One region of the Microbulbifer sp. JSM ZJ756 genome, then DNA from elsewhere that is predicted to be linked to it. Evidence: riboswitches for the same ligand, from Rfam matches in the RefSeq annotation. Region 1 holds a riboswitch; the other holds the start of a gene.
What was found. A riboswitch is a leader RNA that binds a small molecule or an ion and turns the genes downstream of it on or off. The one in region 1 is predicted to bind thiamine pyrophosphate.
Positions count from the first base shown of each region.

Region 2: another riboswitch for thiamine pyrophosphate. It lies ahead of ACH6CX_RS08090 (TonB-dependent receptor); the one in region 1 lies ahead of thiC (phosphomethylpyrimidine synthase ThiC).

Region 1 is NZ_JBISER010000002.1:215,693-226,660, reverse strand. It holds gene thiE (thiamine phosphate synthase) at 1-201, opposite strand, end outside; gene ACH6CX_RS05005 (thiazole synthase) at 431-1,237, opposite strand; gene thiS (sulfur carrier protein ThiS) at 1,239-1,451, opposite strand; gene thiO (glycine oxidase ThiO) at 1,547-2,629, opposite strand; gene thiC (phosphomethylpyrimidine synthase ThiC) at 2,681-4,627, opposite strand; TPP riboswitch at 4,786-4,884, opposite strand; gene safD (sulfoacetaldehyde dehydrogenase SafD) at 4,958-6,325, opposite strand; gene ACH6CX_RS04980 (sulfite exporter TauE/SafE family protein) at 6,339-7,124, opposite strand; gene ACH6CX_RS04975 (DUF3524 domain-containing protein) at 7,267-8,355, opposite strand; gene ACH6CX_RS04970 (NAD(P)-dependent oxidoreductase) at 8,407-9,288, opposite strand; gene ACH6CX_RS04965 (undecaprenyl-diphosphate phosphatase) at 9,295-10,092, opposite strand; gene tsaB (tRNA (adenosine(37)-N6)-threonylcarbamoyltransferase complex dimerization subunit type 1 TsaB) at 10,108-10,806, opposite strand; gene ACH6CX_RS04955 (hypothetical protein) at 10,964-10,968, opposite strand, start outside.
Region 2 is NZ_JBISER010000003.1:401,564-412,531, reverse strand. It holds gene pnuC (nicotinamide riboside transporter PnuC) at 1-166, opposite strand, end outside; gene ACH6CX_RS08095 (hypothetical protein) at 159-434, opposite strand; gene ACH6CX_RS08090 (TonB-dependent receptor) at 513-2,669, opposite strand; TPP riboswitch at 2,728-2,843, opposite strand; gene ACH6CX_RS08085 (cupin domain-containing protein) at 2,971-3,297, shown strand; gene ACH6CX_RS08080 (hypothetical protein) at 3,734-3,922, opposite strand; gene ACH6CX_RS08075 (alkaline phosphatase) at 4,337-5,920, opposite strand; gene ACH6CX_RS08070 (gamma-butyrobetaine hydroxylase-like domain-containing protein) at 6,139-6,513, opposite strand; gene hslU (ATP-dependent protease ATPase subunit HslU) at 6,515-7,840, opposite strand; gene hslV (ATP-dependent protease subunit HslV) at 8,004-8,543, opposite strand; gene ACH6CX_RS08055 (DUF2798 domain-containing protein) at 8,901-9,140, shown strand; gene ACH6CX_RS08050 (SPOR domain-containing protein) at 9,213-9,821, opposite strand; gene ACH6CX_RS08045 (primosomal protein N') at 9,911-10,968, opposite strand, start outside.

The sequences.
Region 1 (10,968 bases):
CGCCTCCAGCTGCCCGCTCAGTACATCCAGGGGGACCGCATTGACGGCCGCAACTTCCACGGTGTTCTGTGCAGTATTGGCGGTGATGGCAGTGCAACCGTGGCAACCGAGATCGGCAAAGGTAAGCAGGTCCGCCTGGATACCGGCGCCACCGCCGGAATCGCTGCCGGCGATGGTCCAGACAATCGGTTTTGTTTGCATTTGCATAAACTATTTACAACTTGTTCCTGGCACAGGGGATTACCGCCGCTCCCGCTTTGCCGTGCTTCACATCTTATTATTCACGTCGTGTATGACCGGGTTTCGACTCAGGAATTCACCTGCCCGGCAACTCGATGCTTGCGGCGGCCGTCCAACGGTGGCACCAGCGAGCTCAGCACTGCTGGCTATCCACACGGAAATCCTCCGTCGCCGAAAGCGTTGTGCGCGGTCAATTCCGGCCCGCGGTTTCCGCCTGCTGCCAGAACGGCATATCCAGCGTCGGGGTACTGGGGCTGGCGGTCTGGCGCTGGACCATCAGGCCGGCCCGGTGTGCCGCGCGTCCACTCTCCACCGCCAGCCGGAACGCCCGGGCCATAGCGGCCGGGTCCTGTGCCCTGGCGATGGCGGTGTTCAGCAGGATGGCATCGAAACCCATTTCCATGGCTTCTGCTGCCTGGGAGGGCGCTCCTATGCCCGCATCAATAATCAGCGGGATATCCGGCAGACGGTCGCGCAATGTCTGCAGGTTGTATTTATTCATCAGGCCCAGCCCGGTCCCAATCGGCGCGCCCCAGGGCATCAGCACCTCACAGCCCACGTCCAGCAGCTTGCGGCAAACCAGCAGGTCGTCAGTGCAGTAAGGCAATACCCTGAAGCCGCGCTGCACCAGTTCCCTTGCCGCTTCCACCAGGCCGTACGGATCGGGCTGCAGGTTGTAATCATCCCCCACCACCTCGAGCTTCAGCCAGTCGGTACGGAAGATTTCCCGCGACATTTCCGCCAGGGCGATTGCCTCCGCGGGTGACTTGCAACCGGCGGTGTTGGGTAATAACGAGCAACCGGACTCCTGGATATAATCCCACAGCATCTTGCCCTGCTGCTGGGCCGGGTTCTGCCGGCGCAGCGACAGGGTGATGATCTCGGCTCCCGCCTCAACCACGGACTGGCGCATGATTGCCGGCGACGGGTACATGGCCGTGCCCACCAGCAGGCGTGAGGAAAAAGATTTGCCGTACAGTGCCAGCTCATCGCTCATATCAGCCTCCGACCACCGGCGCCACTACATCCAGTGCATCGCCGTCATTGAGTATTGTTTCCGCATAGCGGCCCCGCGGCACAAAATTACCGTTGAGGGCCACGGCAAAGGTATCGCCCTCATAGCCCAGCCACAGTAGGAAATGGTCGAGGTTCCTCTCTTCCGGGAGCGGCTGTGTTTCCCCGTTGACCTGGATTTTTATCGGCTTGCTCATGGGATTCGCATTTCACCTCGCTTTATAGCTGCCTGTTCAGCAGTAAGTTATTGCTGTATATCCGGGGCGGTGGATAGCTGCATCCCGGCCGTCCTTCATGCCAACTGCTGCACCTGCCCTATCGCCAACTGCTCCACCCGTTCGGCCAGTGCCGGCGCCAGCAGGTAGCCATGCCGGTACAATCCATTGACACTGACCAGCCCCGGCTCCCCCTCCACCACGGGCAGGTTATCCATAGTGGCCGGACGGCAGTTGACGCGGGTCTCGATAATCCGCGCCTCGGCAAATGCCGGGTTCAGGGAGTACAGGGCCGAGGATAATTCCATGCAGGAACGCAGGCTGGTCGGCGACATATCCTCGCTCTCGATTTCAGTGGCGCCAATCACCGTCTGGCCGTTTTCTCTTGGTACCGCGTATAACTGGTAGCGGGGATGCAGCAGGCGCACCGGGCGCCGCAACTGCACCTCGGGCGTTTCCACCACCAGTACCTCGCCGCGCACGCCGCGCAGGCCCGGCACCCGATCCCTCGCACCAAGCCCACGGCAGTCCACCACCAACTCAAACTCCTGCCGGCGACCGCCCTCGAAAATTGTGAACGGCTCGCAGTCCACCGGGCATTCCTCGCGCAGGGAAACCCGCTGCCGACGGAGTACCTCCAGCAGGGCCGGCAACAGGCGCCGGTTGTCGATATCGCCCTCCGGGGCCAGGAACAACCCCCGCTCAAAGCCGGCCAGCGCCGGCTCCAGCTCCCACAGCTCAGTGGCGGCAACGGCCCGCAGCTGCCCCACCTCCCCGGCCTCGAGCTTGCCCTGTAGTTCGCGCTGGAATTGCAGCAACTCGCTGCGGTCACGGCCGTGTGCCACCAGCACACTACCGGCCTGGCGAAACCCCACCGGGGAACCGCAGAGGAGCTGCAGGCACCCGCTCCATTCCCGCCATAGCACCAGGCTGCGTAGGCCCAGCTCGTATACCGAGCGTTCGCTGTGCACCAGTTCTGAAAGCGGTGAAATCATTCCCGCAGCGGTCCAGCAGGCACCACTCGGGCGCGCCAGGCTGCCCGCCTCGAACAGGGTGATATCCAGCCCGCGCAATGCCAGGCGCCAGGCCAGCAGGCGCCCCATCAGGCCGCCGCCGGCGATGGCGACGCGGGGACATTGGTTGGAGACAGTCAGGGTCATCGGTTTTCCTGTGCCGGGAGCTCTCGAATGCCGAAGTTGCGGCGCGCTGCATCAGCCCTTGTGATACAGCTCGCTGCCCATGTCCTTGAACTTGAGCGCCATTTCCTCCATGCCCTGTTCCGCCTCAAGCTTGCGGGAATAGTCCCGCACATCCTGGGAAATTTTCATGGAGCAGAACTTGGGACCACACATGGAACAGAAATGCGCCACCTTACCGGATTCCTTCGGCAAGGTTTCATCGTGGTAAGTGCGTGCACGCTCCGGATCCAGGCCCAGGTTGAACTGGTCTTCCCAGCGGAACTCGAAGCGGGCTTTGGACAATGCATCGTCGCGCTGCTGCGCGCGGGGGTGGCCCTTGGCCAGGTCCGCGGCGTGGGCGGCGATCTTGTAGGCCATCAGCCCCTCTTTTACGTCTTCCTTGTTGGGCAGGCCCAGGTGTTCCTTGGGCGTCACGTAACAGAGCATGGCGCAGCCGTAGGTACCGATCAGTGCAGCCCCGATACCGGAAGTGATATGGTCATAGCCCGGCGCGATATCAGTGGTCAGCGGACCGAGGGTATAGAACGGCGCGCCGTGGCAGTGCTTGAGCTGCTCATCCATGTTTTTGCGGATTTTGTGGATGGCCACGTGGCCCGGCCCCTCGATCATGGTCTGCACGTCGTGGCGCCAGGCAATTTCAGTCAGCTCACCCAGGGTGTGCAACTCACCGAACTGGGCCTCGTCATTGGCGTCGGCAATACAACCCGGACGCAGGCCATCGCCGAGGCTGAAGCTCACATCATAGGCTTTCATGATCTCGCAGATTTCCTCAAAGTGGGTGTAGAGGAAATTCTCCCGGTGGTGGGCCAGGCACCACTTGGCCATGATGGAGCCACCGCGGGACACGATGCCCGTGACGCGTTTTGCGGTAAGCGGCACATAGCGCAGCAGTACCCCGGCGTGAATGGTGAAGTAGTCCACCCCCTGCTCCGCCTGTTCCACCAGGGTATCGCGGAACACTTCCCAGTTCAGGTCTTCGGCAACCCCATTCACTTTTTCCAGGGCCTGGTAAATCGGTACCGTGCCGATGGGGACCGGTGAATTGCGCAGGATCCATTCGCGCGTCTCGTGGATATTCTGGCCCGTGGACAGGTCCATCACCGTATCCGCGCCCCAGCGCGTGGACCACACCAGTTTCTCCACCTCCTCCTCGATGGACGAGGTGACTGCGGAATTGCCGATATTTGCATTCACCTTGCACAGGAAATTGCGCCCGATGATCATCGGTTCCAGCTCCGGGTGATTGATATTGGCGGGGATGATCGCGCGCCCCTCCGCCACTTCACGGCGCACAAATTCCGGGGTGATCTGTTCCGGGATAAAAATGCCGTCGCGGGCTTTGCCGTAATCGGATTCCGCCAGCACTTCGCCGGCCGCGGCGCGGCCCATATTCTCGCGCACGGCAATAAACTCCATTTCCGGGGTAACAATGCCCTGGCGGGCATAGTGCATCTGGCTGACATTCTGCCCCGCCCGGGCGCGGCGCGGGGACGGCAGGTTGTCAAAGCGGATATGGTCCAGGCCCTGGTCGGCCATGCGCTGCTGGCTGTAGGCCGCCTGCCGGGTGGTCAGTACCTCGGTATCGCCGCGGGCCTCGATCCAGGCCTGGCGCAACCGGGGCAGGCCGTCGCGCACATTGGGCCGGTAGTCCGGATCGGAATACAGGCCGGCAGTATCATAAACCCGCAGTGGCGCGTTGGGCTCCAGTACCGGGTTGCTTTCGTCACCACCCACCACACTGTCGCCCAGGCAGATTTCGCGTACGCCAACACGGATATCGGCGCTGTCACCCTCCAGGTAGATCTTGCGGGAATTGGGAAAGGACTGGGCGGTAAGGTTGTCGAGGAAAACCCGGGCAGATTCGCGGCTTTCCGCGCGGGATTGTCCACTTTTTTTCGTGGAATCCCGTTCGCTGGACTCTCGGTTCGCGTCGACCGGCGTATCGGTTTCTTGAGACATGCTGACCCCTTTGTATTGCGCGGAAATGCGCAACGTGGCGCTTTTTCGCGGAGAGTGGCGCCCGAGCGCCCGGGGAAGAATCAGCAGAGAGGAAAGTCGTGTAATGACTTTTTCGGTAGCGGGGAATTTATGGTGAAAACCCCGCGCTCACATATGTAGCGACTTCAGATCTTGTTCCCTACGCGGGGGTTACCCCGATCAGGTTCAACGGATCTCGCAACAGCGATCTCAGCCCACAGGCACTCCGACAAGTTGTGCCGGAGTATAGTGGATGATCCGCGCCCTGGACAAGGCCGGCCAACAGTATTGTGAACCGGGGCCAAGAGAGGGTCAGATTACCAGGGATTTCTGGTAGCTCATCTCGCGAATGGCGTAGCGCACACCTTCGCGCCCTACCCCGCTCTCTTTCACCCCGCCAAAGGGGAAATGCTCCGCGCGGAAGCCCGGGCCGTCGTTTACAGCCAGCAGCCCTACATCGAGAGCGTTGAACAGCTGCTTGGCCAGGCCCAGGTCACGGGTGAAAACCCCGGCCTGCAGCCCAAAGGGACTGTCATTAACCAGCCTGATCACCTCGTCGATGCTGTCGAACGGGCGCAGCGGGATAACCGGCCCGAAGGTCTCGTCTGCCACCAGGGGCGCGTCGTCCGGGATCCTGTCGATAACCGTGGGCCACAACAGGTTGCCCTCGCGGCGATGCCCACACAGCACCCGCGCACCCCGGGTCACCGCATCCTCGACACGTCCGTGCACCTCGTCTGCGGCGGCAGTGTGGATCAGCGGGCCAACAAAAGTATCTTCCGCCATCGGGTCGCCGACTTCCAGGCGGGCGGTAGCATCCAGCAGCTTGCCGGTGAAAGCTTCGTAAACCTCGCGCTGCACAAACAGGCGCTTGGCCGCAGTGCAGCGCTGGCCGGCAGTGGCGAACCGCTGGTTGATGGCCGCGGATACCGCCGCATCCAGGTCGCCGTCCGCCATCACCACCAGAGGATCGTTGCCGCCCAGCTCGAGCAGCAGTTTCTTGTAACCGGCCGCTGCGGCAATGGCATTGGCCGCCGCCGTGCCGCCGGTAAAGTTGACTGCCTGCACCTGCGGGTGCGCCACGGCGTAGCTGGTGGCGGGAATATCCGGCACCAGCATCTGCAGTACGTTGCGATCCATACCGGCGCGATAGCAAAGCTCCACCAGGAATTCCGCCGAACGCTTGTTCTGCGGGCCTGGCTTGAACAGGATGGTGTTGCCCGCGGCAAATGCCGGACCGATCTTGTGTACAGCGATATTGATGGGGAAATTAAACGGAGTGATACACAGTACCGTGCCCAGCGGCTTCCACAACACCACGCCGATGCGCTCACGCTGCGGAGGGTAGGCATCGGAATCCAGTGCCTCGCCGTTTATGGCGCGCGCTTCCATGGCACTCGCCAGGGCTGTGTTGTACGCGCGCTCGATCTCCACCCGGCTGTCACTGATGGTCTTGCCGGTCTCGGCGGTAATTAGCCTGGCCAGGTGATCGGCGTGCTCACGGAGCAGGCCAGCAAGCCGCAACAGGATATCGGAACGCTCGAATGCTGGTGTGGCTGACTGTACCGCACGCCCCGCCACCAGTTGGCCAATAACTCGCTCGACATCGTCGCGGTCAGCAAAATCGTACTCTTCGATCAGCTCACCGTCGTAGGGATTGAGGATGCGATAATCGGCCATGGCGGCGCTCCAGTTAATTCACAATCAGTTGATAGATGATTCGCAGGCCGGCAACCAACAGTGCCAACCGCATCAGCCGGAAGAACAGCCTGCTGTCCAGGCGGTTGAGCATGGCGATGCCGATCCGGGTTCCCACCACCGCTGCCAAGGTCAACAGCAGTATCAGCCCCAGGTGATCGGAAAAGGCAAAGCCCAGGTAGATGAACGCGGGCACCTTGAGCGCATGGCACCAGGCCTGCATGACCGATTTATTCGCCACCACCTCTTTGGGCGAGAGGTCCCTGCGCACAAAAAAGGCCGCCAGCAATGGATCCACGGCGCCTGCCAGTATGCCCAGCGTCCCGGTTCCGATCCCGACCCAGAAATAATTGCGCGGGGCCAGGCGGATTTCCGGCAGTTTCTTCGGTTTCAATACGGTGTAAAAAATCAGGACGGCAAGTAGCGCCATCGGCAACTGCTGCCAGTCCAGGCTTGCCAGTCCCATGGTCATAACCGCCGCACCCAGGGTACAGCCGGCAAAAAAGGGCAGGCAGAACTCCCAGCGGATGTGCTCGCGCACATAGTAGATCCGCGCGAGATTATTCATCAGCTGTACCGCACCGTGAATCGGCACCAGCATCCGCAGCGGGATCGCCACATTGAGTGCGGCAAACATCAGCACACCACCGGCACCACCGGTAACCGCCGATATAAATGCACTGGCGACACAAACCGCCAGCAGCAGCCCCAGCGTCACCGCCGACAGGGAGGACAGCGACGATAGCGAGGACAAAAAGGAGAATTCGGCGAATTCCGGCACGGCACGGTCTCTACAGCAGCGCCGGGGCCCGGCATTGTTGAGTCTTATCGTGGGCGAACCCGTCGATGGCGAACCCGTCGATGGGCAGTCTAGCCGCAGCTACCAGCCAAACCCAGTAGTCACCGGACCACGACTGGTTAAATCAGGACATACTTGCAACACCGGCCAGACAATCCCTGTACGCCGGGGCCAGCCGCTGCCATGCATAGCCGGAAAAATCCGGTGACGGGCACAGTGCGGCACCGGCGGCCATACGGCCTATTTTATCGACTGCCTCGCGGACGTCCCGGTAGCGGCTGGTAACGGGGTAAAACTCGGGGTAGGCCTGCTCGTCCGGTACCAGGGGCGAGCACCCCAGCGCGCAGGCCTCCATCACTGCCAGCCCCTGGAACTCGTGGTGGGCGGTGGACAGGAATACATGGCTGCGCGCCAGGATCTCCAGGTACTGCCGCCGGCCGGGCAGGAATCCCACCCGCCCCAGCCGATGGGCAAACTCCCGCCGGATAGTGGCGAACTCCCCGGGACTGTTGCGAAAGGATTCCCCCAGCAGGTGCAGCCGGTAGTTCACCTGCCCCTCCTCCAGCCCTTGCAGTATCCCCAGCAGCCGCTCGCCGCCCTTGTCATATTCCCAGCGCGCCGCCCAGCAGACTTCCAGCGGGGCATCGCGGTCCGGACCGGTTGCCGTTGGGGCTGGCCCGGTGAAAAGCAAATCGTCGAGTGGCACCGGCAGTACCCGTGATTTCTGCTCGATCTCATCGCAAATAGCGGGCGGCACGTGATCGGGGAAGCGTTTCAGCAGCTGCCTGGCGCCGTCGAGGAGGGTGCTGCGATTGAATTCCGAGTTGAACAACAGCAGGTCGCCGGCAAGGGCGGTATAGATGTTGAGGAGCTGCGGCTCGACCGACTGGAACGCCCGATCGCTGCGAGGGTAGGCGAACTGGTTTTCGTGAAAATAAACTGCTGCGGGAATACCCGCCAGCGACGGTACCAGGCCGCGCAGCGTGGCCAGGTCAGTCATGGAAGTGGCCACTACCAGGTCATGGGGCTGCTGCAGAATCTTAGCAGCCTCTCCCCGCCCCCAACTGAGGCTGTTGCCGCGCACACGCCAGCTGAAATACCGCGGAGGCAGGGTGAGCACCGTCCAGTCCCACTCGGGTAATGCAGCGACCAGGCCCTTGCGCCAGCGGCGGTGGCTGCCGGCGTCGTAGGCGGACAACAGCAGGACTTTCATACCCCAGCCCCGCCCCGGACTATAGTCACTGCTTCCATGGCACGATGCGGCTCAGTCGAAAGAGCGTACATTCGTCAGGCGGGCGAACAGGCTGGAGGTATCCCAGCGACCACCACCCAGGGCCTGCACCTCACTGTAGAACTGGTCCACCAGGGCAGTAACCGGCAGCAGGGCGCCATTGCGCTGTGCCTCGTCCAGCACGATGGCCAGGTCCTTGCGCATCCAGTCGACTGCGAACCCGTGCTCATATTCGCCCGCCAGCATCGTCTGGTAGCGGTTTTCCATCTGCCAGCTCTGGGCCGCTCCCTTGGAGATCACCTCGACAACCTGCTCCGCATCGAGCCCGGCCGCCCGGGCAAAGTGCAGCCCCTCGGCCAGGCCCTGCACCACACCGGCAATACAGACCTGGTTAACCATCTTGCACAGCTGGCCACTGCCCACCGGGCCCAGTCGGTTGACCGCGCGGGCGTAGTGATCGATCAGCGGCAGCGCACGCTCGTAGTCATCGGGTTCTCCGCCCACCATCACCGTGAGCGCACCGTTCTCGGCCCCGGCCTGGCCCCCGGAGACCGGTGCATCCAGGAATCCGATGTCGCGCTCCGCAGCCAGGGCTGCCAGTTCCCGCGCCACATTGGCAGAAGCCGTGGTGTGATCCACAAACAAGCTGCCCCGGGACATACCTGCAAATGCGCCCCGCTCCCCGCAGGCTACCTCGCGCAGGTCGTCATCGTTACCCACACAGGCAAACACATACTCCGCTCCCTGCGCCGCTTCCGCCGGTGTCGGCCAGACGGTGCCCGGGTAGTCCCCGGCCCACTGCTGTGCACGGCTGGTAGTGCGGTTGTATACCCGCACTGTATGGCCGGCCCGGGCGAGGAATCCCGCCATCGGATACCCCATTACCCCGAGCCCAATGAATGCGACGGTTGTCATTGGCAGTTACCCCCAGATCATCCAGATAAGAGCCGCGCCCAGCAGGAGACGGTAAATGGCGAAGGGCGCCATACCGATGCGGCTGATAAATTGCAGGAAAAAGTGAATACACAGGTAGGCACTGATGCCCGACAGCAACGCCCCCAGGAATATATCCCCCCAGGGGACAGATTGCTCACCGAGCAGGTCGAACGTCAGCAACAGGGCGCTGAGGGCGATCACCGGGATCGACATCAGGAAAGAGAATCTCGCCGCGGCCTCCCGCTTCATTCCCAGCATCAGGCCCGCGGTCATGGTAATACCGGAGCGGGATGTGCCCGGGATCAAGGCGACGGCCTGCGCCACCCCGATCAACAGGGCCTTTTTCCAGTCCATTTGGGCCAGCGTCAGTTCACGGCGGGCACGCACATCTGCCCACCAGAGGAGAACACCAAAGCCAATGGTGGCAGCGGCAATCACCGCCGCAGAGCGCAGGTTGTGCTCGATAAACCCCTTGAACGCCAGACCGGTCATGCCCGCGGGGACAGTCGCCAGGACGATCAACCAGGCCAGCCGGCCGTCATCGGTAAACTCCCCCTTTACCAGGCCACCCAGGCCATCGCGCAGCAGCGCCCACACCTCGTGCCGAAAATAAAAAATCACCGCCGAAAGCGAACCAAAGTGGACCGCAACATCGAATGCCAGCCCCTGGTCCGGCCACCCCAGTACTTCCTTGGGCAGGATCAGGTGGGCAGAGCTGGAGATGGGCAGGAATTCCGTCAGCCCCTGGATCAGGGCCAGGATCACAATCTGAAAAATTTCCATGTAAGGCCGGGTTTCCTATTCCGAGCGGATTTTCTGCCGCTTCTTCCAGGTGACTTCATTGCGCAGGTAAAGGGGCTCCAGCTGTTCTGCAGTGACTGCCGCCGCTGTGCCGGCCGCACGGGCCAGCTCAGCGATATCCCGGGCATGGATGGGGCAATTCTGGTCCGTTGCCGTCACCGGTGCCGTCGCCAGGCCCTCGTAGTGCCAGCCCGGGCCAGCTCCATAAAGGGGGGAGTCGAGTTCCGCACCGGCGATCACCGCAGCCACCGCTTCCGGGTCCTGCACTGCCTCAGGCAGCAGGCTCTGCGCCGGTGATGCGGCGGAGTAAACTCCCCAGTAGACCTGCTGCATACGCGCATCCAGTGCCGCGATGATGCTCCCGGTCGACCAGTCCCGGTGCTGGCGCCTCGCCCCGGCGGCAAGTGCAGCGAGGCTGGATACGGGAATTACCGGCAGGTCCGCGGCGTACGCCAGGCCCTGGGTGGTGCTGATAGCAATACGCAGGCCGGTAAACGAGCCCGGGCCGCGGCTGACGGCCAGGGCGTCGAGATCACTGAGCTTGAGGCCGGCCTCGGCCAGTACCTGGTCAACCATGGGCAGCAGGCGGCGGGTGTGGTCGCGTTCAGCGGCGACAAACTGCTCCCGGACCAGGTCGCCATCGCTCAGGGCGACCGAGCAGGAGCCGGAGGTGGTATCCAGGGCGAGGATTTTCACTGCAGAGGGGTCCCATCAATTGCGAGGAGCAGATTGTGTCACATCCGCCGCGGCAGTTCATGGCCTGGAGCCCCGGAATTGGCCGCAAACGCAAAAGCCCCGGCCAGGCCGGGGCTTTTGCTCGATACTGCGGGTAACCGGAATGGATATCCGGTTGTCAGG
Region 2 (10,968 bases), on a different contig from region 1:
GGAACAGGTAAATCGCTGTGCTGGCAAAGGCGGCATACCAGCAGCTGATTTTTTCCCGCATGGCCAGCAGCAGGTAGGCCAGCGCCAGTATCACCGCGGCGATTTCCCACAGGGACATTGCCGCCAGTGAGGCAGCAATGGCGCTGCTGATATCGTGGTCAGGCATCCCGTTCACCCATTTTCTCAGTGGGAGCCAGGTCGCCGTCGATAAACTTGCATACAAAAATAGCGCGCCCGAATTTTTCGTAGGACGCGCGCATTTCCTGCTTCAGGGTATCCATCACCAGATCGTAGTCACCGAACACCTGGGTACTCATGGTGTTGGTGATAACCCGCAGGTCCGGGTGCTGGTTGAGCCGGTCGATAAAGTCCTGGATGGCGGGGATGTACTCGTCTCTCAACGGGTACTTGCTGATCTCGACGGAAATTTTCATAAGCTGCCCCCGAAGGAATGATCCGCAATCGTGAGCGGCCGGCGGCCGCCCGTAAACTTTAAAAAAGGTGGGTAAATCTTAAAACGTATAGGTACCGGAAATGCCCGCAACCCGTGGCTCGCCATACTGGTAGTAGGCTTCCGGCGCATAGCCATTGGCCGGGTTGTTGCCGAACTGGTTGCTGAAGTAGAAGCCCCGGGTGTAATAGTCCTCGTCCGCCAGGTTGCGGCCCCACAGTGAGGCCTCCCAGCTATCGCCGCGATAGGTCAGGCGCGCGTTTACGAGTTCGTAGGCGATGGACTTCTCGTTGTGGCTGTTGGAGAAATAGAAGGCGTCTTTGCCCTCCAGCTCCAGCCGCAGCAGCAGGTTTTCGGTCAATGACAGTTCGGTACCGGTGAAGAACTGGTAATTGGGCGCATGGGCCACATCCCGCCCGTCCAGGTTTACCGGCGCCAGTGCCAGGCCATTGTAGTCATCCCGGGCATCCACATGGGACGTGCTCTCGAAACCCTCGAACTCGGCGTTCAGCCAGCCCGCCGAGGCAAAGAAGCGCAGGGCTTCTGTAGCGCGGTAATCCAGTTCCACTTCGAGGCCGGTGGTTGCCCCGCCAGCAGCGTTGGTAAGAAAATCGTCGAAGGAGAAATCCGCGGGGTCGAACACCGACTGCTTGGCCTGTACGTCACTGCGATCCTGGTAGAAAGCGGCCAGTTGCGCCTGCAGACGGTTGTCCAGCCAGGCGCCCTTGATCCCCAGTTCGTAGTTGAGCAGTTGCTCGGTGTCGAACTCGAAGGCATCGCGGCCGATATCGGGGTTGGTGGCGGAGGCCGAAATGATCCGGCCGTTGACGCCGCCGGCCTTGTAGCCACGGGAGACAGTGCCATAGACCAGGGTATCGGCAATACCGCGGTATTCCAGGGTGATATCCCCACTCCAGAGGTTGTCGTTATTGCCGGCATCAACCGCCAGTGAATCGGTGTAATCCGCATCCCGCTGCTCGAGGCGCAGGCCGGTCACCAGCGCGAGAGTCTCGCCCAGGCTGGTGCGCAACTGCCCGTACAGGGCCTGGTTGGCGGTTTCAAATTGGCTGGTAAAGCTCTGGTTACGCTGCAGGTCCTCGCTTTCATCGCGCAGGTAGATCCCGGCCACCCAGCTGCTGCGGCCATTGAACAGTGCTGTCTGTTCGGTGGACAGCAGGCGCAAGTCTGCACTCAGGTTGCTGCGGTCGCGCAGGTAATTGTCGGTGGAGCTGTATTCCCACGGGTGGAAGCCCACATAAGTCCAGTCTTCGTCGTAACCGTACTCGGTATCCGAGCTGGCCACGCTGACGGTGGACTCCAGGGTAAACAGGTCACTGCCGGACCAGCGGGCAACCAGTGAACCGGCCAGGGTCTCCTGGCGGTCCCAGCCGGGCTGGTCCGACAGGGTCTCGCGGGTGTTGTACAGCGAGAAGGCGTCGTAGCCGTTGTCCACGTCGATATAGAGCGCGGTGATATCCAGCTGCAGGTCGTCGCTGGCCTGGTAGCGGAGCTTGCTGCGCAGGATCGACTCATCGATATTGTTGGTGTCTTCCCGGCCCAGGTAGCCGTTATCGATGTAACCGTCCGACTGCTGGTTGCGGGCGGCCAGGCGATAGCTCAGCCTGTCGGTCAGTGCACCGCTGCCCACCGCAGACAGGGTGCGGCCATTGTATTCGGCCACCTCTGCGGAGACCTCTGCCATGGCCGTGTCTGTGGGCGCATTGCTGGTCATGGTGACCAGGCCGGCCAGGGCGTTGGCGCCGTAGACCGTGCCCTGCGGCCCGCGCAGGATCTCCACCTGGCCCATATCCAGGGTGCTGGCGGCCAGCCCCAGGCCGGTAAAATCGATGCCGTCGATAATCAGGCCCACGGACGGGTTCACCGGGTCGATAAACTGGCTGCGCTCTCCGATACCGCGAATCTGGATAAAGCGGCCCCGGGACGCGCCGGCGGCAAAGTTGACGTTGGGGGCCAGGTTGAGCAGCTGGTCCAGGTTGCCCGCGCCGCGGGCGCCGATGGTGGCACTGTCCAGCACACTGGCACTGGCCGCCAGGTCGAGCTGGCTGGTGTCGCGCAGCTGGCTGGTGACGATGACCTCTTCCAGGTCCCGGGTGCCGGATTCGGTCGCGGCCGCTGGCAGGGCGGACAGGCTGCCGGCCAGCGCGACTGGCATTGCGACTGAGAGGGCGATGGGTCTTATTCTGGATGGGCGATTCATGGTTCTCTCTCGGCAAAAGCTGAAGTGAAAGAGACCCGGGCTGCGACGTGAGGAGGCTATTCTTGGACTTACCTATTCCTACGCCGGTATTAACCGGATCAGGTTCAAGGGTTCGCGCTGTGGTGTCTTTCGATCACCGCGCATCTCAGGCCGAAGCCACCCCTAAGGTGTTGCGGGCGCGATCATAACAGAAGTTATGCTGGTTAGTAATTAGGCGGGGCGCCTGTAGCTTCCCTGCTGACCATTGCAGCCAGGCAGCTGGCACTCGACGGGAAACCACATTGAAACCCTGGAGCCCCACATGAAACCCGGCAATTTTTTCACGCAGCTACCGGATGCGCTCGACGCGGAGGTGTTTGAGGATGTGCTGGCAAGCGGCCCGGTGCGAATCGAGCGGATTGTCTCCCGGGGCCAGGTTACCCCACCCGGGGAGTGGTACGACCAGGAAGAGGGTGAGTGGGTAATGGTGTTGCGGGGCAGTGCGCACATCGCCTTTGCCGACGGCCGCGAGGTGGTGCTGGGCGAGGGGGATTACCTGGATATTCCGGCCCGCATGCGCCACCGGGTCAGCTGGACGGACCCGGATTGCCAGACGGTGTGGCTGGCGGTGTTTTACCCTGTGACTTAGGCCGTTAAATGCAGAACGGGTTCCCAGAATGGCTTTCGACTTCACAAACCAGATAGCCATATCCTGTCGATACTAAATTTTACTGATTGGCATAATCCGCGCATCGATTTTGTCCAGGAAAAAAACCCTGATAGCCAAGGCTAACAAGACTAAGAGTCCTGCAGCAACCTGGCCCTGGTTCATGCATATGGAGATAAGAAGGGCCATGCTGATACTCAGGGCAGATGAGTAGAATACGCTTGTTACAACAGCACAACCACAAGCTTCGCAGTAGGTACCATCCTCCAAGAGTCCAACATCAATACTGCATGTTTTACATTGAGGGCACTTTCGATATTTTTTCATTGTCAAACACAATAGGATTTTAAAGCCGGCCTGGATGGCTAAAGTTTTTTTTCTACCAAGCCGGCTGCAGCTCCTGTTAGTTTACTTTGATTTAGCGAACCCTGGAATCCAAGCCCACTGCTGCCTGATAGGTTCCGTAGGACAGTGAAAAATTACCAATGAAATGCTTCGCTAACTTACTCGTCACAAACCTGGTTGCGAAACCAACAGCCACCGGTAGTAGAGCCTGATAAAAACCACCATTTACATTTTTCATTTCCTGAAGATTTAGCTCACGCATTATTTTCTCCCTGGGATGTCAACCATATGCAAGCCCGTAATGCGCTACTTCATTTGGTGCTCGTCCTTGATTAGTAGTTACAATTGAACTTAGCGCTAATTCATCAAGCGCCTGAAAACACTATCCTGCGTGCCGATATAGAACAATAAAAAAATACGCCAGATTAAAATCAAATCAAAGATGACATTTACTATCGAGTGAATAATGCTTGGATGTGGAAAATATTTAAAATAAGATCTATTTCAGCCGGCTAATAATCAACTAATTTTATTTTTATAAATCCTCCCCGCAGAGATAGTTTCAATCCAGTCTACAGGCGGCGCTTACAACTTATTCTTACCCCTGGAGCATTCATAGTAAGCCTCGCTAACAAAGTTATTAGCGAGGCCTCTACCTCTATTATAAGTTGCCGGATCAATCGGCCAGCAAACCACCCGACCGGGCCATTACATGGAAGATATAGCTCTGCTCACGGGTACCGGACAGCAGGTGCGCGCCGGGGCCGCGGGCCCAGATACCCACGTCCTCGCCACCGTGGGTCTCGGCTTCGGTGGGTACCAGTGCTTCCTGGTGGAAGCCCGGTGCAGTGGTGTCCACTTCGGCCAGGTCCCTGCGCCCGTTGCTGGCGGGCAGGCCGTAGCGGACATCCGCATCGGTCTCATCCCCCAGCGCGGCAAAGCCGCGTCCATTGGCATAGCCCAGGGTGGTGTAGGGCTTGCCATCATCGGCCAGTTTCGGTTCCGACTCCGGTTCACCGCGGCTGTCATTGCCGACCACCTTGCCCAGGATGGGATTGCCGCGGGTAGGGTAGCCGGCCATGGTGAATACATGGCTGTGGTCGGCGGTTACGATTATCAGGGTGTCTTCCGGATCGGTATTGTCCATGGCCACCCGCACCGCCCGGGCGAATTCCACCGCATCGGTGAGTGCGTTGTGGGCGCTGCCGGCGTGGTGGCCGTGGTCGATTCGACCGCCCTCCACCATCAGGAAGTAACCGTCTTTGCCCCTCTCCAGCATCGCCAGCGCCTTGCCTGTCATCTCTGACAGGGAGGGTTCGCTCGCAGTGTCTTGCGGGCGGTTCGCCTCGTAGCGCATATGCGAGGGCTCAAACAGGCCCAGCAGTTTGCCGGTGGCCGCCGGGTCCACATCCACAAACGCCTTGCGGTCCTCCACGTACACGGCGGCGCTGGCTTTGCTATCCCGGTTATTTTTTTCCGCGTAGCGCTGCTGCCATTCCTGCACCAGGTTGCGGCCATCCTCGCGCCGGCCCGGCTCACCTTCCAGGTCGGAAACCTCTTTCGGCAGGAACGCGCGCCGTCCGCCGCCCAGCACCACATCGATACCGTCACCGTAGGGGAATTCCACCAGCTGCGCGGCGATATCACGACAGCCTTCCGGGGCACTGTATTCCCAGCCGCGCTCGGCGGCCTTGGCATAGGTGGCCGCCGGGGTGGCGTGGGTGATGCGCGCCGTACTTACCACGCCGGTGCGCTTGCCCAGTCCCTCGGCCAGTTCCAGGGCGGTAACCAGCTCGCGACCACGGCTGGCGGCGCAGTCGCCCCGGGGGACGTCGCCCGTCACACCGAACATGCCCGCCCGGGTTTTCACACCGGTCATGATGGCGCTCATGGTGCCGGCCGAATCCGGGGTCTGCTGGTTGGTGTTGTAGGTTTTCACCAGTCCGGCAAACGGCATTTCCTCGAAGCTGAGCCGGTATTCCTCACCGCTCATACCCTGCTGCTGGCCGGCCAGGATGCGTGCGGCGGTGACCGTGGAGATACCCATGCCGTCGCCCACGAACAGGATGATATTTTTCGCTGCCCCGGGTTTGTTATTGATCGGCTGCGCGGCGGATTTTTCCAGGTTTTCCTGGCCGCCGGTAAACCAGCTGCTGTCGCGCTGTGCCTCGGGCAGGCTGGGTGCACTGGCGAAGGCGGGGATAGAGAGTGAGGAAATCAGGGTGCCGGCCAGCGCCAGCGGGGCAATCGGGTTTCGCATGGGGCGGACTGCTCTTATCTGGTTATTCAGGGTGTCGGCCGCGCGCGGACAGTACTGCCAGAACGGCGCGACGCAGGCAGGAGCCTGGTGGCAAATTGTGCCACACTCGCGCCGGCATGCGCGTGACAGTTTGTTGAAGCGGCCCCGCGGTCCGGTCCGCAGCCGCCAGCCGCCGTCCCTCCGGCAGTGCTGTGCACGGGTTTGCGGGGCAGGGAGGGTCAGGGGATAAACTTCACCACGCTCTCGTCCGGGTCGCGGCCCTTGCCAGCGGCCTGCAGGCGCTCGAGATAGTCGCGCCAGAGTTCCTCGTGCTTTTCACACAATTCCCGCAGGTAGTCCCAGGTATAGATGCCACTGTCATGGCCATCGCTGAATACCAGTTTGAGGGCATAGCGGCCCGCGGCTTCCACGTTGTCGATGCCCACATGGATTTTGCCATGCACCAGCACCCCCTCACCGGGACCGTGGCCACGCACTTCGGCACTGGGGGAGTATACCCGCAGGTACTCCGCCGGCAGGGTGTACTCCCGGTCGGGGTACACCAGCTGCAGGCTGTTTTCGCCGCGGTTGAGGCGGATACGGGAGGGCTTCATGTCAGAGGATAAACCGCGAAAGGTCTTCGTCCTGGCTCAGCTCACCCAGCTGGCTGTCGACGTAAGCGGCATCGATGGTAACCGTCTTACCGGCATCGCCGGCGTCGAAGGAAATTTCCTCCAGCAGTCGCTCGAGCACTGTGTGCAGGCGTCGCGCACCGATATTTTCCGTGGTCTCGTTAACCTGGAAGGCCACCTCGGCGATTCGCTGGATACCGTCCTCGGTAAATTCCAGGTCCAACCCCTCGGTGGCCAGCAGTGCCTTCTGCTGCTCGGTGAGCGAGGCGGACGGCTCGGTGAGGATGCGCTGGAAATCCGCGGAGGTCAGCGAATCCAGTTCCACGCGAATCGGCAGGCGGCCCTGCAATTCCGGGATCAGGTCGGACGGCTTCGACAGGTGGAAGGCGCCCGAGGCGATAAACAGGATATGATCGGTGCGGATCATGCCGTGCTTGGTGGTGATGGTGCTGCCCTCGATCAGCGGCAGCAGGTCGCGCTGCACACCCTCGCGGGAAACATCCGCACCACCGCTCTCCTGGCGCTTGGCCACCTTGTCGATCTCGTCCAGGAACACGATGCCGTTCTGTTCCGCCGCCTCGATGGCGCGGTTCTTGATGTCCTCGTCGTTGACCAGGCGGGCGGCTTCCTCGTCGGTCAGCTGCTTCATCGCCTGCTTGACGGTCAGCTTGCGCTTCTTGGTCTTGCCCTGGGACATGTTGGAGAACATGCCCTGCAACTGGTTGGTCATTTCCTCCATGCCCGGGGGCGCCATGATCTCCACCCCCATGGGCGCAGCGGAAACCTCCACCTCGATCTCTTTCTCGTCCAGCTGGCCTTCGCGGAGTTTCTTGCGAAACATCTGGCGGGTGCTGTTATCGCCCCGTTCAGCAGGGTCAGTGCTGCGCGCCGGGGGCAGCAGGGCATCGAGGACACGGTCCTCGGCGGCATCCATGGCGCGCTGCTGCACGGCTTCCATGGCTTTCTCGCGCTCGAGCTTGACCGCCATTTCCACCAGGTCGCGGACGATGGACTCGACATCGCGGCCCACATAGCCCACCTCGGTAAATTTGGTGGCCTCCACCTTGATAAACGGCGCGCCGGCCAGCCTGGCCAGGCGGCGGGCGATCTCGGTCTTGCCCACACCGGTGGGGCCGATCATGAGGATATTCTTCGGGGTGATTTCCGGGCGCAGCTCCTCCGCCACCTGCATACGGCGCCAGCGGTTGCGCAGCGCGATGGCCACGGCGCGCTTGGCCTCTTTCTGGCCGACGATATGGCGGTCCAGTTCATGGACGATTTCACGGGGGGTCATCTGGGATTGGGACATTGGGGTTCCTGCAAATTCTGTAATGGTTCCGCTACTTACCTTGCGGGCCATGGCCGGCCCGCATGCCGGTCGACAACTTTGTTATCGGCCTGGCGGGGGGCCCGGTGCGGACATGGGCCGCAGCAGGCGTTATCCGAGCCATTCGGGCGAAATGGCGCAGCGCTTAATAATCCAGTTCTTCGATGGTGTGATTCTGGTTGGTGTAGACACAGATATCACCGGCGATCTTCAGGCCCTGCTCGACGATGGTGCGGGCATCCAGGTCGGTGTTGTCCAGCAGCGCGCGGGCGGCGGACTGGGCAAACGGGCCGCCGGAACCGATGGCGATCAGGTCGTCCTCCGGCTGGATCACGTCGCCGTTGCCGGTAACGATCAGGCTGGCGGTCTCGTCCGCCACCGCCAGCAGGGCCTCGAGCCGGCGCAGGGCGCGATCGGTGCGCCAGTCCTTGGCCAGCTCCACCGCGGCGCGGGTCAGCTGGCCGCCGTGGGCCTCCAGCTTGGCCTCGAAGCGCTCGAACAGGGTGAAGGCGTCGGCGGTGCCGCCGGCAAAGCCCGCGATCACCTTGTCCTTGTACAGGCGGCGCACCTTGCGCGCATTGCCTTTCATGACGGTGTTGCCCATGGACACCTGGCCGTCGCCGCCGATAACGACCTTGCCATTGCGGCGAACGGAGAGAATGGTGGTTCCGCGATATTGTTCCAAGGGGGACCTCTTGAATCCGGGGTTCTGGTCGCAGGAGCGGCCGGCGGCCGCGACTACCGGGATTTCCCGGACCTGGTCGCGGCCATGGGCCGCTCCTACGGGGGATATTCATTGCTCAGTGGTAAGTGTGGTCATTGGTGGGATTTTTCAATACGGGGCGGTTAAAATGCGGCCACGCTGCCAGCGGCGCCCGGGAAGCGCTGGATGACCCCGCACCGGGTTTGCAGGGCTTGCAGGGCATTCCACCGGCCGCGCTACAGCCGATTGAAAGATCTCGACATGGCCGCGAGATCCCGTCCTGGTTGCAATCCGCCCTGAAAGCCAGATTGGCCACGAAGTTATCCAGAGGTTCCCGCTGTGCCCAACCTGCCGCCACGTCTCTATACCCCGGTCTTTGCGCTCTTCATGTCGTGCATGATGTCGCTGCTGATGTCGGGGATCATCACTTTTATCAATACCGGGATGGATACTGGCTTCGTATTGCGCTGGCTGCGCGCCTTCCTGGTGGCGTGGGCGGTGGCTTTTCCGCTGGTGTCGTTTATCGCACCGCTGGCCCACTGGCTGACCCGCAAGCTGGTCAGGCACCGGGACCTGTAACAGGCCCCGGGCCGGGAAAGGCGTCAGAAGATAAAAGAAACAGCAGATGTCGCGGGACAGGGCCCGCCGCGATCAGCCTGACTTGGGCGCGCGTTTCAGGACCAGCGGCATCAGCTCGTGCTCGGCGAGAATCTCGCGCGCCTTGGCGACCCGCGAACGGCTCTGGTAGGGGCCGATGAGGACGCGGTGCCAGGTCCCGCGGCTGTCGGTGGCGGTTTCCACCTTCACATCCAGGTTGGAGAGGGCCAGCTGCGCGCGCAGCCTGTCGGCCTCGCTGGCGTCGCGGAACGACGCGGCCTGCAGGATATACACCAGCTCCGGCTCCGCGGCAGGGCGCTCGTCCCGTACGGCTATCTCCCGCGGGGGCTCACTCTCGCTGTCATCGGCGCTGGGTGCACGGTCCGGGCGGATCAGCTTCTTGGTTTTCGGCGGCGGGACCGCCACCTCGTTTTCCTTCAGCAGCGTATAGAAATCGAACTTCGGTGAGCGGCCGTCATCTTCCGCCTGTTCCGATTGCGGCGCCTGCTGGCGCGCGGCACCGCTGCCGGCGCGGTCGTTATCGAGCCCGTTGAGGAAAATCAGGAACACCGCGAACCCGCCGACAAAGTTGCCCAGGACAAACCAGACCCAGGCGGGCTTGCTGGCGGGGCTGTTGCGACGGCTGGCGTTGCGGCGGCTCATCTCGGTTCAGTTCCTTTTTATCGGTGTGGCTTGCGTCAAATTGTAACGCCTAATGCATGGCGGGGGGACCGGGCGACGGCAGTATTCGGTCAGGACAATTCCTGCGCGTCCATATCGACCGCCCAGCGCAGGCGGCGGTTCCGGTTGCCCTCGGCCCACTGGCACAGCCGCGCCAGCAAGGGCTGCAGCCGGCCGCGCTGTTCCGCCGTCACCTGCAGGTAGAAGCGATAGCGCCCGGACTTGCGCTCCAGCAGTGCCGGCACCGGGCCCAGGTACTGGATTTCCGGTGACGACGGGGCCATCGCCTCCAGGTGGCCGCGCGCCTCCTCCAGGAAAGCCTCGGCCCAGCGCGGTTCCTCGCACTCTGCCCGCACCAGCGCCATGGCCCGCAATGGCGGCAGCTGCGCCGCGGTGCGCTCGCGCAGCAACTGCCGGGCGAAGGCGCTGTAGCCTTTCTCCAGCAGCAACTGCAGCAGCGGGTGCTCGGGGAAGCGGCTCTGTACCAGCACCCGGCCGGCCAGGTCGCCGCGCCCGGCGCGGCCCGCCACCTGCTCCAGCAACTGACCGGTGCGCTCCGGTGCCCGGAAGTCGGCACTGAACAGGCCGCCGTCAGCATCCTGGATGACCACCAGGGTGACCCGGGGCAGGTGATGGCCCTTGGCCAGCATCTGTGTGCCCAGCAGCAGGCAGGGCTCGCCATCCCGCGCCGGCGCCAGCAGGCGATCGAGGGCCTGCTTGCTGGCGGTGGTGTCGCGGTCGACACGGATCACCGGGAAATCGGCAAAGCGCCCCGCCAGCAGTTCCTCGCTGCGCTCGGTGCCGCCGCCCAGGGCGCTGAGCGAGCGGCTGTGGCACTGCGGGCAGGCGTCCACCAGCGGCCGCCGGTAGTCACAGTGGTGGCAACGCAGCTGGCGCTGGCGCCGGTGCAGGGTGAGCTTGCTGGAACAGTGCGGGCAGTCCGCCAGCCAGCCACAGTCGTCGCAGGTCAGGGCGGGGGCAAACCCGCGTCGGTTGATAAATACCAGCGCCTGCTCACCGCGGGCCAGGGTATCCCCGATATGCCGCAGCACCTGCGGCGCGAAGCCCTCCTCCAGCTGCTGCCCCAGGGTCGGCACCACATGGATCTGCGGCGGTTTCGCATCGCCGG